One region of the Shewanella sp. GJ50-10 genome, then DNA from elsewhere that is predicted to be linked to it. Evidence: predicted binding sites of a transcription regulator. Region 1 holds the regulator's gene; the other holds the start of a gene.
What was found. The regulator sigma-54, encoded in region 1, starts transcription at its own class of promoters, with help from an activator protein. The targets are predictions, from matches to a motif close to GTTGGCACGNNNNTNGNNT.
Positions count from the first base shown of each region.

Region 2: AC0L4E_RS05280 (YggN family protein) is a predicted target of sigma-54. The motif match lies at 1,906-1,924, and genes of this name have one in related genera.

Region 1 is NZ_JBVVSS010000001.1:338,284-346,216, reverse strand. Features, by position in the region: gene lptC (LPS export ABC transporter periplasmic protein LptC) at 1-420, shown strand, start outside; partial or broken gene lptA (lipopolysaccharide transport periplasmic protein LptA) at 455-937, shown strand; gene lptB (LPS export ABC transporter ATP-binding protein) at 1,222-1,953, shown strand; gene AC0L4E_RS01325 (RNA polymerase factor sigma-54) at 2,135-3,619, shown strand; gene hpf (ribosome hibernation promoting factor) at 3,644-3,931, shown strand; gene ptsN (PTS IIA-like nitrogen regulatory protein PtsN) at 3,934-4,377, shown strand; gene rapZ (RNase adapter RapZ) at 4,374-5,219, shown strand; gene AC0L4E_RS01305 (HPr family phosphocarrier protein) at 5,234-5,500, shown strand; gene mgtE (magnesium transporter) at 5,779-7,140, shown strand.
Region 2 is NZ_JBVVSS010000001.1:1,254,260-1,262,192, forward strand. Features, by position in the region: gene trmB (tRNA (guanosine(46)-N7)-methyltransferase TrmB) at 1-334, shown strand, start outside; gene AC0L4E_RS05270 (50S ribosome-binding protein YggL) at 397-723, shown strand; gene glsB (glutaminase B) at 732-1,646, shown strand; gene AC0L4E_RS05280 (YggN family protein) at 2,024-2,851, shown strand; gene AC0L4E_RS05285 (LysR family transcriptional regulator) at 3,389-4,330, shown strand; gene AC0L4E_RS05290 (DUF885 domain-containing protein) at 5,053-6,900, opposite strand; gene hemW (radical SAM family heme chaperone HemW) at 7,150-7,933, opposite strand, start outside.

The DNA.
Region 1 (7,933 bases):
CGCAGTACAGAATTTAACGAACAAGGTTTAGTGCAAAGCCGTGTTTCAGCAAAACACATGGAACACTTTCAGCAAACAAATGAAACCTTGTTCACTGAACCTGTTTATCTTGTCTATCCTGAAAACGGTGAAGCTGAATGGCAATTAACAGCTGATTTAGGCAAGCTTAATAAAGAGACTGGCAAAGTCGTACTGCAAAATAATGTTATTATTGATGCAATAAACATCAATGAACCAGTACAATCGCTAACAACAAGCATGTTGGCATTAGATTTGAACACCATGATAATGACGTCTGATCGACAAATTTATGTCTCAGGCCAAGACTTTAATATACAAGGCTTAGGCCTTTATGCTGATTTAAATGCCGAAGAATTAGAGCTTTTAAGTCAAGTAGAAGGAACGTATGAAGCAAAGTAAAAACCTTACTGTCTCACTACATAATTTTGTAAAGATGAGTCTAGTTGGAATAAGCCTAATTGGGGTCACTAGCGTAAGCGCAAAAGAAGGTGACTTACAGCAAGAACTAAAAGTCGCCGCAGTGAGCCAAAAAGCAGACATTAAAAATAACCAAGTTATTTTCTTTGGTCCTGTCACAGTGACACAAGGTACGATTAACATTAATGCCGATGAACTTCGTGCATTCAGTGCTGAATCCGGTGGCAAAAAAACCATGATTGCCACAGGTAATCCGGCAACCTTTTCCCAAGAATTAGACGACGGCCGGATTGGTACTGCAAGCGCAAATGAAATCAAGTATGAACTCGCTACCAGTATTTTGACTTTAAAAGGCAACGCAAAACTTGATCAAGCTGGCAGCCAAGTGACAGGTAACTTGATTAGCTACAATATTGATAAGCAACAATTAATTGCTGAAAGTACTGGTGACGGTAAAGATCGCGTTATTACGATTTTCCAGCCAGAGAACTACCCAGATTTAAATGATTCAAAAGGCAATTCAGAGCAGCCTGAATTAGAATCACCAAAAACTGAAGAGTCAGAAAAGCTCATTGAAGATCAAGCAGCATCAATCAATGAAGTGAAAACAGAAGCTAATAATGCTGAAATAACAGCGACTGAAGTAACTGATACAGAAGCTTCTACGCCTGTAGTCGAAGTGCCTGAAGCAAATGCAGACACTTCAATTGAAGGCCTGCAAATTGAAGACAAGCCAAGTACAGATTCATTACCTGAAACACCAGCGCTAGAGCAAACTCAATAATGACACAAATAACGTTAACAGCTGAAAACTTGGCAAAAAGTTATAAAAGCCGTCAAGTGGTTAAAAATGTCAGCCTGACAGTTAAAACCGGGCAAATTGTTGGGCTATTAGGGCCAAATGGTGCAGGTAAAACCACCACCTTTTATATGGTGGTTGGGTTAGTTAAAAGCGATAAAGGCCGGATATTAATTGATTCTGACGATCTCACCGCAGACCCAATGCACCTTCGTGCTCGAAAAGGCATTGGTTATTTGCCACAAGAAGCCAGTATTTTTCGAAAGCTGACTGTACACGATAATATTATGGCTGTACTACAAACTCGCAAGAGTTTAACCACAGAGCAGCGTATTGAAGAATTAGAGCACTTATTAGAAGAGTTCAATATCACCCATATTCGAGATAGCCAAGGCATGGCATTATCGGGTGGTGAACGTCGCCGAGTAGAAATCGCACGCGCATTGGCAGCCAATCCTAAGTTCATTTTATTGGATGAGCCTTTCGCAGGTGTTGATCCTATCTCTGTGATAGATATCAAGAAAATTATTCAACAATTAAAAAGTCGTGGTTTAGGTGTGTTAATTACAGACCATAATGTTCGTGAAACACTTGATGTGTGTGAGCGCGCGTATATTGTCAGCCACGGAGATTTAATTGCAGAAGGCACGCCTGCTGAAATCTTAGACAATCAGCAAGTCAGGTCAGTATACTTAGGTGAGCAATTCAAGCTATAGTTAGCATTCTTTAGTGCACAATATGGCATTTCGCGACCAGTATCAGTCCCACTTTTTAGCGCTATGTTCTAGACTCAACTTAAGCCAAGGTTCAGCTTAAGCCTAGAAGCAGTTTAAAAAGGTGCTAGACCCACACAATTGTTAGTCGCGATGATGAAATTCAATTAGGGATAAGCGGTAAATGAAAGCCTCACTCCAACTTAAAATGGGTCAACACCTGACAATGACCCCTCAGTTGCAACAAGCCATTCGCTTATTGCAACTTTCCTCATTGGAGCTCCAGCAAGAAATTCAACAAGCACTAGACTCAAATCCACTCCTTGAGCTCGAAGATGAGTTTGCTAAAGCAAAAGAACCTGTAAAAGAGAACGCCCAGCAAACCGATACTGATTTTAGTGACAACAGCCAAGTTACCGTTGAAAAAGACACCTCAACAGTTGATACCACAGAATCATTGACCAAAGAGTCAATGCCTGAAGATCTCCCAATGGACACCACATGGGATGAAGTTTATACCGCCTCTCCTAGCTCAGGTTCTGGGGCAGTTGCTCGTGATGACGATATGCCCTTTCAAGGTGAAACCACCGAAGGCCTTTATGAACATCTTGAGTGGCAAAAAAACCTTACCCCATTTTCAGAAAATGATTTGGTCATCGCCACTGCCATTATCGATGCAGTAGATGAGCGTGGTTATTTAACTCAAACCACCGAAGATATTTTACAAGCTTTAGGTCTTGAAGATATTGAACTCGACGAAGTTGAAGCCGTACTCAAACGAGTTCAGCATTTTGATCCTGTAGGCGTTGCAGCAAGAGATTTAAGTGAATGCTTAATGATCCAACTCGGGCAATACCCTGATGAGATCCCTTGCATCGACAATGTAAAATTGCTCATCGGTGAACACCTTGATTTAATTGCTGGTCGCGACTTTAGATTATTAATGCGTAAAACCAAGCTTAAAGAAGATGATCTACGTGAAGCGATTCAATTTATTCAAACGCTGAACCCTCGTCCAGGCTTACAAATCACTCCTATTAAAGATGAATATGTCATTCCTGATGTGACAGTGTTTAAAAAGAGTGGTCGTTGGGTCGTTGAATTAAATCCAGATAACATGCCAAAAATTGGTGTGAATCAGCAATATGCAGCTATGGCGAAAGGTTCTGCAAATCAGTCAGACAGCCAGTTTATTCGCGGCCATTTACAAGAAGCAAAATGGTTTATTAAGAGTATTGAAAGCCGCAATGAAACCTTATTAAAAGTGGCTAATTGCATTGTGCAATTCCAGCAAGGCTTCTTTGAGTTTGGTGAAGAAGCCATGAAACCAATGGTACTTAATGACATTGCTGAAGCCGTTGAGATGCATGAATCAACCATTTCTCGTGTTACCACTCAAAAGTACATGCACACCCCTCGCGGACTTTTTGAACTAAAATATTTCTTCTCTAGCCACGTTAGTACCGATGATGGCGGAGAATGTTCTTCTACTGCAATTCGTGCCTTTATTAAGAAACTTGTTGCAGCGGAAAACCAGAAAAAGCCACTTAGCGATAGTAAAATGGCGACGCTACTGGCTGAACAAGGGATTAATGTTGCTCGGCGTACGATCGCCAAATATCGTGAAGCAATGCTCATCCCTCCCTCAAACCAACGCAAGAGCTTATAAGCCTTTGTTATTGGAGGATGATCTATGCAAATTAACCTGACTGGGCACCATGTAGAAATCACGCAATCTTTACGTGAGTATGTACAAACTAAGTTTTCAAAGCTTGAACGACACTTCGAACAGATCAATAATGTACACGTTGTGCTCAATGTTCAGAAGCTGCAACAAATTGCTGAAGCAAAATTGCACCTCAAAGGAGGTGAAGTTTTTGCCGTATCTCAGAACGCAGATATGTATGTCGCAATTGACGCCCTGATAGACAAATTAGATCGTCAGGTAATTAAACACAAAGAGAAGTTAATTAAACACTAACGATGGAACTTCGTACCATTCTGCAGCCGGCGTGCACCTCCTGCGCCACGCCGGGCAGTAAGAAAAAAGTACTGGAACTTATCAGCGATTTAATGGCTGCCCAGTACCCAACCCTATCTTCACAGGCTATTTTTGAAAGTTTAATAGCTCGTGAAAAAATGGGTAGTACAGGTATAGGAAATGGCATAGCGATTCCCCATGGTCGATTAACTGATATCGAACAACCGATAGCAATTTTGATCAAGTGTGAAGAAGGCATCGAGTTTGATGCTATCGATAAAAAACCCGTGGATATATTATTTGCGCTGCTAGTTCCTTCTGATCAATGCCAACAGCATTTAAGTACGCTGTCGACGATGGCTGAAAAACTGAGCGATAAATTAATCCTTAAGCGACTTCGAAAGAGTCATGACGCTACAGAACTTTATCAGGTTATTACTGCATGAAACTTGTCATCGTATCAGGACGATCAGGCTCAGGTAAATCAGTTGCACTAAGGGTATTAGAAGATTTAGGTTATTACTGTGTTGATAACCTTCCTTTACCACTTATTGGCAGCTTACTTGAGCAGCTCAAAGGAAATAACGAACTTGTCGCTATTAGCGTCGACGTTCGAAATATTGAAGAGCAAGGTAAAGTGCTTAAAGAGCAAATAGCCTTATTATCTGATGATACGACCATCATTAGTTTATTCTTAAACTCAAATGATCAGGTTCTGCTTAAACGCTACAGTGAAACCCGTCGATTACATCCTCTTTCTAAGAATCAAATCTCGTTACAAGAAGCCATTCAGCTTGAAGGTCGATTACTCGAACCGATTGCTAAAATGGTTGATCACTACATTGATACCTCGCAATTGACCATTTATGATCTTAGCGATCAGGTCAGACAGATATTAATGGGCAGTGTTGATAAAGAGTTAGTGATTCATTTTGAGTCATTTGGCTTCAAGCATGGCATGCCAGCTGAAGCTGACTTTATGTTTGATGTGCGTTTCTTACCCAATCCACATTGGGAAACAGAGCTAAGACCGTTAACTGGCTTAGATCAGCCAGTTCAAGAATTTTTAGGCAGACAACCTCTAGTCAATAAATTCATTTGGCAAATTGAAAACCTATTTGAAACCTGGATGCCGCACCTTGAACGTAATAACCGTAGCTACTTAACCATAGCTATAGGTTGTACAGGCGGCCAGCATCGCTCGGTCTACATTGCCGATCAACTAACTAAACGCTTCAGTAATAGTAAGCATCAAGTCAGTGCTCGTCACAGAGAACTCAAACTGTGACATCCCCTGCGAGTATTTCAAAAGAAATTACTATCAGTAATAAACTCGGGCTCCATGCTAGAGCGGCCACCAAGTTGGCTATTTTAGCCACCGAGTTTGAAGCGAACATCACGCTTATCCAAGGCGAAAAACAAGCCAGCGCTGCGAGTGTATTAGGACTATTAATGCTCGAAAGTGGCATTGGTAAAGTCATCACTGTTGAAGCTAGCGGCGCAGATGCGCAGCAAGCGTTAGATGCGGTGTGTAAATTGATAAATGATAAGTTTGACGAAGAAAGCTAATTTTTCTCACTCTCAACCCTTTAGTTCAACCTACTATTTGGCTCTTGTTTCAGTTATCAATAAAACAAAATAAAAAACTAACAAATCACACTGGCAATACGACGACTTCTGCAGTTAATTCTCTTTATATTTGTTTTGTTCGCTATACTCATTAAAGTCTAACAAAAATCAATAAAGCGCTTAATTTTTATGCAGTAACTTATCAAGAAATAGAAACTGCTTCTCCCTTTCCACCCTGTTAAGTTAATATTGGCAATCGAATTTTTGAGGAGTGGCGAATGGGTATCGAAGTAATCGACAGCGAGCTTACCGAACAACGCCTAAATCAGCTGACCCAGGCATTGGGCAGCGGTATGTTTGTCCATGTAAGAAACATGCTACATGATATGGCAGCATCAGATGTCGCCCTCATTCTTGAATCTTCACCACCTAAAACTCGTCAAGTACTATGGCAACTTATTGACCAAGAGCAAGCGGGTGAGATCCTCGAAGAATTAGGTGAAGAACTTAAAGACTCCTTGATCAGTGGCATGTCACCTGAAAAAGTGGCTCAAGCAACGTCGGGTATGGATACCGATGATCTAGCCTACATTTTAAGAAGTCTCCCAGACGCCGTGTATAAAAAAGTACTGCAATCAATGAGCAGTCAAGATCGCCACCGCGTCGAGCAAGCATTATCTTACCCAGATGATACTGCTGGCAGTATCATGAACACAGATACTGTCACCTTGCGCCCTGACGTCAATATTGACGTAGTACTGCGCTACCTTCGCCAACGTGGAAACTTACCCGATACCACAGACACCTTGTATGTGGTTGATAGAAACGATCATGTACTTGGTGGTGTTAGGCTAGCTGATTTACTTACCTGTAATCCAAGTGAAACCATCCGTACCATCATGGATCCTGAGCTTGAAAGTATCCCAGTTGATATGCCTGACAATGAGGTCGCCCAGTTATTCGAGCGTCATGATTGGATCTCAGCTCCCGTGGTAGATGAAGAACAAAAGCTACTTGGGCGTATCACCATTGATGATGTCGTCGATGTTATTCGTGAAGATGCCGAACATTCCATGATGGGGATGGCAGGTATGGATGATGATGAAGATACATTCGGCCCTGTCATGAAAAGTACTTTCAGACGCTCTCTATGGCTCACCATCAACTTGTTTGCCGCTTTACTTGCTGCATCAGTCAGTAACATGTTTGAAGGCACCTTAGAGCAGTTTGCAACGATTGCGATCTTAATGACGATTGTACCTAGTATGGGCGGTGTGGCAGGCAATCAAACTCTCGCATTGGTTATTCGTGGTATCGCATTAGGTCATATCGGCCAAAGTAACTCTCGCTGGCTTATTGGTAAAGAGTTAGCCATTGGCTTCCTAAATGGGATCATGTGGTCAGTACTGGTATTTTTCGCGGTATGGCTTTGGAAAGATGACATTGCTTTAGGCGGCTTGATTGGTGGCGCGATGCTAATCAACATGACCGTAGCAGGCTTAGCTGGGGCGAGTATTCCATTGTTCCTTAAAAAGCTAAACATTGACCCTGCACTCGCTGGCGGAATGGTACTTACCACAGTCACTGATGTCATTGGCTTATTCGCATTCTTAGGATTGGCAACAATATTCTTGATGTAATTAGGGCCTGTTGATATTGCGTAGTTAAAACAATATATCGAACACAGAGCGCTAAATTAAATCCATGCAACTCAAGCAACTCTAAATGTAGCAAAAGGGGCATGGATTTTTTGTGTCTGCTGTTCAAGCCTCTAGTCCTATATAAAAAGCAAATACAATTCACGAGATTCCACTCTCAACTCTCAGCTTTATAGTGCTTTCATGCCAATATTCAGGTTCAAATTTCTGACACAAAGTTAGGTTACTATCATAGGCTAAACCCCTGGTTAATTCACTTTACCAATTTATCTTATATTTGCACCAAAAAAGAACCATTGCACCATGGTGAAGCATAACCACATTTTAGAGTTAACACTTTAAAAAATTAAACAATTGTTTTTAAACGAATAAATATTTATTTTAAAATTGGCACAAGTATTCCATATAGATATATACCACCTAAGGGGTAGTTTAATAATTGACCAATTTAGCGTGAATAGGGTAAGTTTTATAGCAGTACTTTTAGAACCTAGAGCATTTAAAACCTAGAGCATTTAAAACCTAGAGCATTTAAAACCTAGAGCATTTAAAACCTAGAGCATTTATAAGGAGAACAACATGGATCATTTAAAAACTATTTTTGAGCAATGCCAGTATCAATGGAACTTCTTTAATCATCTAGGTTTTAGCAGCTGGGATGTTGAAAACAACATCAATAAAAAATAGCACTTAGCAAACAGATTAATTTATCCACCTGACTTGGTGAACTCGATTAAGAAAGTGGAACAGACAATAGCAGTGACAAGTTAGAGCA
Region 2 (7,933 bases), 920 kb from region 1:
TATAGCGGACGGTTCACTCAGTCGCGTGCAATTGTTCTTCCCTGATCCATGGCATAAAAAGCGTCATCATAAACGTCGTATTGTCCAAGCTGAATTTGCTGAACTTATTCGCCGTAAGCTTAAAATTGGTGGTGTTTTCCATATGGCAACAGACTGGGAGAACTACAGTGAGCATATGCTTGAAGTGATGTCTGGTGCAGAAGGGTATAAAAACCAATCTGAAACTAACACTGTGGTTGAACGCCCTGATCATCGTCCATTAACCAAATTTGAAGCTCGTGGTCATCGTTTAGGCCATGGCGTTTGGGATTTAATGTTTGAAAGAGTAAGCTAAGATAGTTTACTGTTGATTTTACATAATAATTTTTAAACGATAATACAAACTAGGATATAAACATGGCTAAGAATCGTACTCGCCGTTTACGTAAAAAATTACGCGTTGATGAGTTCCAAGAACTTGGTTTTGATGTGGTCTGGACTTTTGAAGAATCAATTTCTGAAGAAGACATTGATAAAACTGTTGATGAGTTTATCGATCAAGTTATCGAGCCTCGTAACTTAGGTTTCCATGGTGGCGGCCACAAAATGTGGGAAGGCATCATTGCTACACAGCAAATTGGTAAATGTACCGAAGAAGATGTTGCTGCCGTTAAAGCATTTTGGGAAGCAAAGAAAGTTTCTGAACTTGAAGTCAGTGCATTATATGACATCTGGTGGGGCTAATTCAGCCAATGCCTGAGCAGATATTGCTTGAAGAAGTGGTCGACAAAGTTCGGCCACTTATTGGTTCTGGGAAGGTGGCAAACTACATTCCTGCACTGGGAAATGTCGATCCTAATAAAATTGCGATTGCAGTGACCACTGCTGATGGTCAAACCATGGGCGCTGGTGATTACCTAGAGCCGTTCTCAATTCAAAGTATTTCTAAGGTTTTCAGCCTTACACTAGCGCTTAGCTTATATAGTGAAGATGAGATTTGGAGCAGAGTGGGCAAAGAACCATCTGGCCAGTCTTTTAACTCGCTAGTGCAAGTTGAGTTAGAGCGTGGCATTCCGCGTAATCCCTTTATCAACGCTGGCGCGTTAGTGATTGCAGACTTGATTCAGGCAAGGCAAAGTGCACCAAAGCACCGTATGCTTGAAGAAGTAAGAAAGCTCAGTGGTAATTCACATATTTGCTTTGACAAAAATGTGGCCAATTCAGAGTTTAAATTTAGTGCCAGAAACGCATCCATAGCATACCTGATGAAATCATTTGGTAATTTTGATGGCAATGTCGATACGGTATTAAAAAGCTATTTTCATTATTGCTCGTTAAAGATGAATTGCGCTGACTTATCAAAGGCAATGTTCTATTTAGCTAATCGTGGCAAGACGCTACAAAATGAGCAATTAATTACGCCAGTGCAAACCAGACAGCTAAATGCATTATTGGCTACCTCTGGTTTATATGATGGTGCTGGTGAGTTTGCTTATAGAGTTGGTATGCCAGGTAAGAGTGGAGTAGGTGGCGGTATTATTGCGGTTATACCCGGTGATATGTCTATTTGTGTGTGGTCTCCTGAGCTAGACCAAAATGGCAACTCTTTGGCTGGTACTCGTATGCTTGAGTATTTATCTCAGTCTTTAGGTCGTTCAATTTTTTAACCGCTTGCTTTATTGGCTGCCCAGTAAGTTTCTAACGTGAGCAACTAAGTGAGCAACGAGCGTAAGTAACTAAGCAAGCAACTCAGTTAGTCGTTCATTTTCCCCAGTTTTTAAACTCTTCTTTTCAGAATATTACCAATGAGTGAAATACACCACTTTGTTGTTTATTTCACTCATAGTCGGTTAACTTCCTAATTCTATATTGATCTCCATTTAAAATTAATTCTACTTATTTACTGAAATAAAAGGCTTTTTCATTATTGGCATGGACTGTGCTTTATCTAATATAAGTTTTACAAATAACACAATTGATAACCAAATTAAAAATTCAGTCTATACATTAATGACTGGCTTTATTTACAGCTAAGGAAGAGCGAATGAAAACTCAAACTAATTTCACCAGCGGATTGATTAAAGGTATTGCTTTGTCAGGGCTTATTTTTACTGCAGGTGCAATGTCACCCGCTATGGCAAAGCTGTCTATCGATGATGAACAATGTAATGTCACTTTAAACTATGACGTAACCGTCGAACCCAAAAAACTGCTTATCAGCGAAAAGGGCGAGGAGTTATATCGAGTTGAAATGGGCGAGTTGTATGTTGAAGGCAGTAAGGTCAAATTAGACAGTAAGCAAAGCAGACTGTTAAACGACTATTCAGAAGAACTATCTCAACAAGTTCCAGAAATTATTGACCTAGTAAATGAAGTGGTTGTGCTTGCAACAGATGCGGTTAGCTTAGCATTAACTCCAATCTTTGGTGATGCAACTGGCGCTAAGTTAGATGAATTACTTGCAGGTATTCAAACACGAGTAGATGAAGCTGCTTATCAGCAAGGTGATAAGTTTTATATAGGTGCTACCGAGTCTTCAATTGAAGATGCATTTAATGAAGACTTTGAAAAAGAAATGGAAGCGATGATCGCTAATTCAATGGGAAGTTTCATGATGGCAATTGGCGCTGAAATGATGTCATCGGAAGGCGGTAGTTTTGAAGAGAAGATAGAAGCATTTTCTAGCAAAATGGAAAAAGTAGGCGATGATATTGAACTTCAAATTGCTGACCAATCACAAGCTATTGAAGAAAAAGCAGAAAGAATTTGTGCTGATTTTGAGGAGCTTATGGTTCTTGAATCAGAAGTTCGTAAGTCAATCCCTGAGCTTGCATCATTCGAATTAGCAACACTAGATAACCGTTACGAATAAGTGGTCTTAGTTTATTTAGTTGAATCGAGCTCAATGATGTTCATGAGTATTTAACTAACAGGTAATGGTATTAGTTTAGTAAAAGTAACCCCTATTTATTATTACTAAACTCATTATCTTGATTGTTCAATTTCTAGCATTGTTAAAATGCACCTGACCTTCCCCTGTATCTATATGCAGGGGCTTTTTCGTTTTAAATGCGCTTAAAATCCTAATTCAACTGCATTTATGAATAACTAATGATTTGTTCTGATAAAAAAATTGTATATTATAAATATAGAGCCATTTGTGATTTTTTTGGTATACTCCATAAAATTATAAAACTGCATAGCTAATTTGATTAACTTATTGTTTTAATTTTGATTGGCTATACAGGATAACGGACTATCACAATTTAATTTCTTTTTTGGTAAAAAGTGCATTCATTTTCGCACCGTTATATCGCTTAAATCTTGTTCGGTTTTGTTTCGAGGAGGTTACAGTGATTGGCATTCCAAAAACTATTTTTAATGTCGTAAACAGCTTAAGGCGACTCCCATGTTAGAACTGTTAGAACCTATTGCTATTTTTACTCATGTTGCCCGCGCGGGAAGTTTTAGCGCCGCAGCTAGAAGATTGAGTATATCTAAGTCGAAAGTAAGTACTCAGGTCGCTGACCTTGAACATAAACTTGGGGTTCAACTTATTCAACGTACTACACGTAGTTTGAGTCTGACAGAAGCAGGTAACTTGCTTTATATTCAAGGTGAAGAGTTGCTTCGCGATGCTGAACAAGCCGTCGCAAGTGTTCATAACTTAAATGATGCCACGCGTGGTGTATTGAAAGTGGGTATTTCTCAGTCTTTCGGTACTATGCACATCATTCCAGCTTTACCTGAGTTTATGGCTAAACATCCTGAGCTTGAGCTACAAGTAAGCTTACTTGATCATAAAGTTGATGTGGTAAGTGAAGGCTTAGATTTATTATTAACTATGTCTGAGCAATTACCTCTAGGCATGGTGGCTCGTCCATTGATGAAGTGCCAATTCTTACTTGCAGCATCGCCAGAGTATATTGCTCAAAACGGCACTATTTCACGCCCTGAGCAGCTAGTGGATCATAACTGTCTTGTGTATCAAGGCGAATGGCATGAACACAGTATGTGGCAGTTTAAGAAAGGCGAAGACTACTGCGAGATTGGTGTATCAGGTAACTTCCGTGTCGATAATGCTCCAGCGCTTAAATCAGCAGCTGTAAGCGGACTAGGTATTGCATATTTAGCCAGTTACTTGATGGAAGATGAAATCGAGCAAGGAACCTTAGTTCCCTTGTTACCGGATTGGCAGTTAACCAATAACTTGCCTCTTCAAGCGGTTTACCCTCGTCGTAAACATCTTGCACCAAAAGTGAGTTCGTTCATTGATTTCATTAAAGGACATATTGGTAGTACTCCATATTGGGATACTAAATATGACCATTTATACAAATTGCGTAAATAATTACCACTGAAGGTCGTTAAATACGTAAGAATATATGGAAACATTGTTCAAATTTTAAAACAAAACCGCATTTTTATATGCGGTTTTTTTATTTATTAATTAAAAACAATGGCTTGATTGTTTGTGGTTAAAAATTATCCAGTTGAACTTTGTCTTAAATAAAAAACAATCGATAAAATGCATCTTGAACTATGTTCTGAAATCAATACAATAGATTTCAGTTGATTCGGAATGGTTTGAGTCACGCATCTTGTTGAGAAATGACCCCTTTTCAGCTTTATGTGCAAACCAGCAACTTCGCAAATTTTGAATCACTGCTGGCAACGGTTTTAAAACTAGAACAATGCCGGCTTTGAAACCATCATCCTAGTTTATATTGGTTTACCCCAGACAATGTTCTGGGGTTATTTTTATCTAAAATAAACACCCGCCGTATCGAATTGTTTGTTGATTTCAGATTTTTGCATATGAACTTTGCTTAAACTGCAATAGTTCCAATTTAGTTTCGTCCCCTATATTCCTACCCAGAATATACGTTTGATATAAACGATATTTGCTTATGTTTTGTTTGTGCCACTATTACAATTAGAACTGGTCATCACCTTTAAGTAGATACAAAAAAGCCACTGACTACAGTGGCTTTTTTTCTATCTTTGAAGTTTGAGCTAACTTAACAGTTATAACTCAACAGGGGTAACTGAACTTGGATAAGTCAATTTGGACTATTTAGTCGCGTTAACCCATTCAGTGACTTTATCCTCTAAAACATCTAAAGGCAGTGGGCCATTTTCTAAAATTAGCGTGTGGAACTGGCGAATATCAAACTTATCACCTAATTGCTTTTTAGCATCTTCACGCAATTCTAAAATCTTAATCATACCGACTTTATAAGCGGTTGCTTGACCTGGCATCACGATATGACGTTCAACCATCTTCACAGCATCAGATTCTGCATTTGGGGTATTATCAACATAGTATTGAATACCTTGCTCACGGGTCCATTTTTCTGAATGAATACCAGTATCAACTACTAAACGACAAGCGCGCCATAGCTCCATCGCTAAACGACCGAAGTCAGAATAAGGATCAGCATATAAGCCCATCTCTTTAGGGAAGTACTCAGTGTATAAGCCCCAACCTTCAATGTAGGCCGTATAGCCGCCATATTTGCGGAACTTAGGAATACCTTCAAGCTCTTGAGCAATCGCAATTTGCATGTGATGGCCCGGAATACCTTCATGGTAAGCTAACGCTTCCATTTGGTATGTTGGCATGGCTTTCATGTCATACAGGTTAGCGTAGTAAGTACCTGGGCGTGAGCCATCTGGTGCTGGTGCATCGTAGAATGCTTTACCCGCTGACTTCTCACGGAATGCTTCAACTTGTTTAACGATTAGCTGCGCTTTTGGCTTGATGTTGAACACTTCATCAAGACGAGATTCCATGTTATCAATTAAGTCTTTTGCTTCAGTCATATAGCGAGTTTTACCAGCATCAGTTGCAGGGTAGTAAAACTGCTCATCATCGCGCATGAATGCCATGAATTCTTGTAAGTTTCCATCAAACTTCACTTTCTTCATGATGTCACGCATCTCATCATGAATACGAGCCACTTCAGATAGACCTAATTTATGAATAGTTTCTGAACTCATGTCCGTTGTGGTAACGCGGTTTAAACGCATGTTAAAGAAGTCATCACCTTCAGGTAGTTTCCATACACCATCACGGGTATCGGCTTTTTGCTCAAGCTCGTTAAGGTAAGCGATAAGGTCGTTATATGCTGGTTGTACGCTGTTGATTAATGCTTTTTTAGCATCAGCAAGCAGCTCATCTTTCTTTGCTTGTGGGGCATCTAACGCTGCTACTTTTTTATTGATATCAGCCCAAAGGGTGCTTTTTTCTTCAGTATCACTAAAAGGTGCGCCAGTGATGATGTTTTGACTGTCTGAAATCACATACGGAAATACAAACTTAGGTGCAATAATGCCTTTATCAGCGCGCAGTTTTAATCCATCCACAAGCTGCTTACTGGCAAGCTTAACGCCATTTAAACGGCTAATGTAAGCTTCAGCATCACTCACACTTGATACTTGGTGTTGGTTAATTAAGAATGTCGCGATAAAAGTATGGCTACCGTACATTTGATTTACTGGGTAAGTATGATGACGCCATTTATCATCAACAATATCTTGCTCTAAACCTTGCTTCATCAGCTTGTAGCTTAAAGCGGTTTGCACGTCTAACTTACTAACATCGATAGATTCAAGTTGCTTTAGGTGCTTTTTAGCGCGAGCTAAATCTTCGTCTTCAGCCTTTTCACTAAAATCACCCCATTTGTCGTAATCAGTTTTGATACGCATATAGGTTTGCGAAATCGGGCTTGCCATAACATTTTCCATGAAAATGTTTTCAAATAATTCATTGGCTTTTTCTGATTCAGTAGTCGCCTGCTTAGTTGTTTTTGCGGTGGTTTGTACTGGATGGCTGTCCGTTCCATGAGCCATAACAGAAGTCGATAATAAGCTAGATAATGCAACGGCTATTAATGTCGTTTTAGTTTTTAGTAGCATAATGGGTTTCCGTAAACGAAGGGTAGAGTTAAGCGTTTATTAATATTGATTGATATCCTAATGGAGCAAAGGGGAAAAGGGTAAAGTGAAATGTTAGCAATTGTGTCTTAAATGTTGCTTAAATTTGTTGGTGAGGTAGTAATCTGTTTTAAATGGCTATTTTGTTTAAAAAAGAAAAAACCACCCATTGAATTCAATGTAGTGGTTTTATGATTAAAGGCTGTGATATTTGGTTATTCAAAAAATAGGTTAATCAATAAATTGCGATAACAGATCATTGACGAACATGTGGCCTTTTGATGTTAACTGCCAGTGGCTCTCAGACTCTGTCAGCAAGCCTCTTGAGATAGATTTTTTCATCCCGTCAGCAAGTACGTCAGCAGATAAACCTGTGCGTTGTTCAAACTCGACTTTCGGGATCGGTGTCATAAGACGTAATCGATTCATTAAATATTCAAGAGCTCTATCTTCAGGTAATACTTCAGAAGTTTCAAAGATGTAATCTTGGGTATTTAAGTAACCTTTAGGGTGCTTAATCTTAACGGTTCGCGTTATGACATTTTTTTCTGGTTGAGTAATTTTTCCGTGGGCGCCGCAGCCTATGCCCAAGTAGTCACCAAATTGCCAATAATTGAGATTATGGCGACATTGAAATCCAGGTTTTGCATAAGCCGAAATCTCATATTGCTCATAGCCTAAAGCGGCTAACTTCTTTTGCCCTTGCTCATATATGTGCCACAGGTTTTCATCATCAGGTAGTTGTGGCGGTTTTGAATGAAAAAGCGTGTTTGGCTCAATAGTGAGTTGATACCAAGACATGTGCGGTGGCATCAATTCAGCAGCGGTATCGATATCAGCCATGGCTTCATCAAAACTTTGGTTAGGAAGTCCATGCATCAAGTCTAAGTTAAAGCTCTTGTATCCAGCCTTTGAAGCGGTATTGGCAGCTGTGACCGCTTCATTTTCATCATGAATACGCCCAAGAAGATTAAGCTTGTCTTTTGAGAAACTTTGCACACCAATAGATAAACGA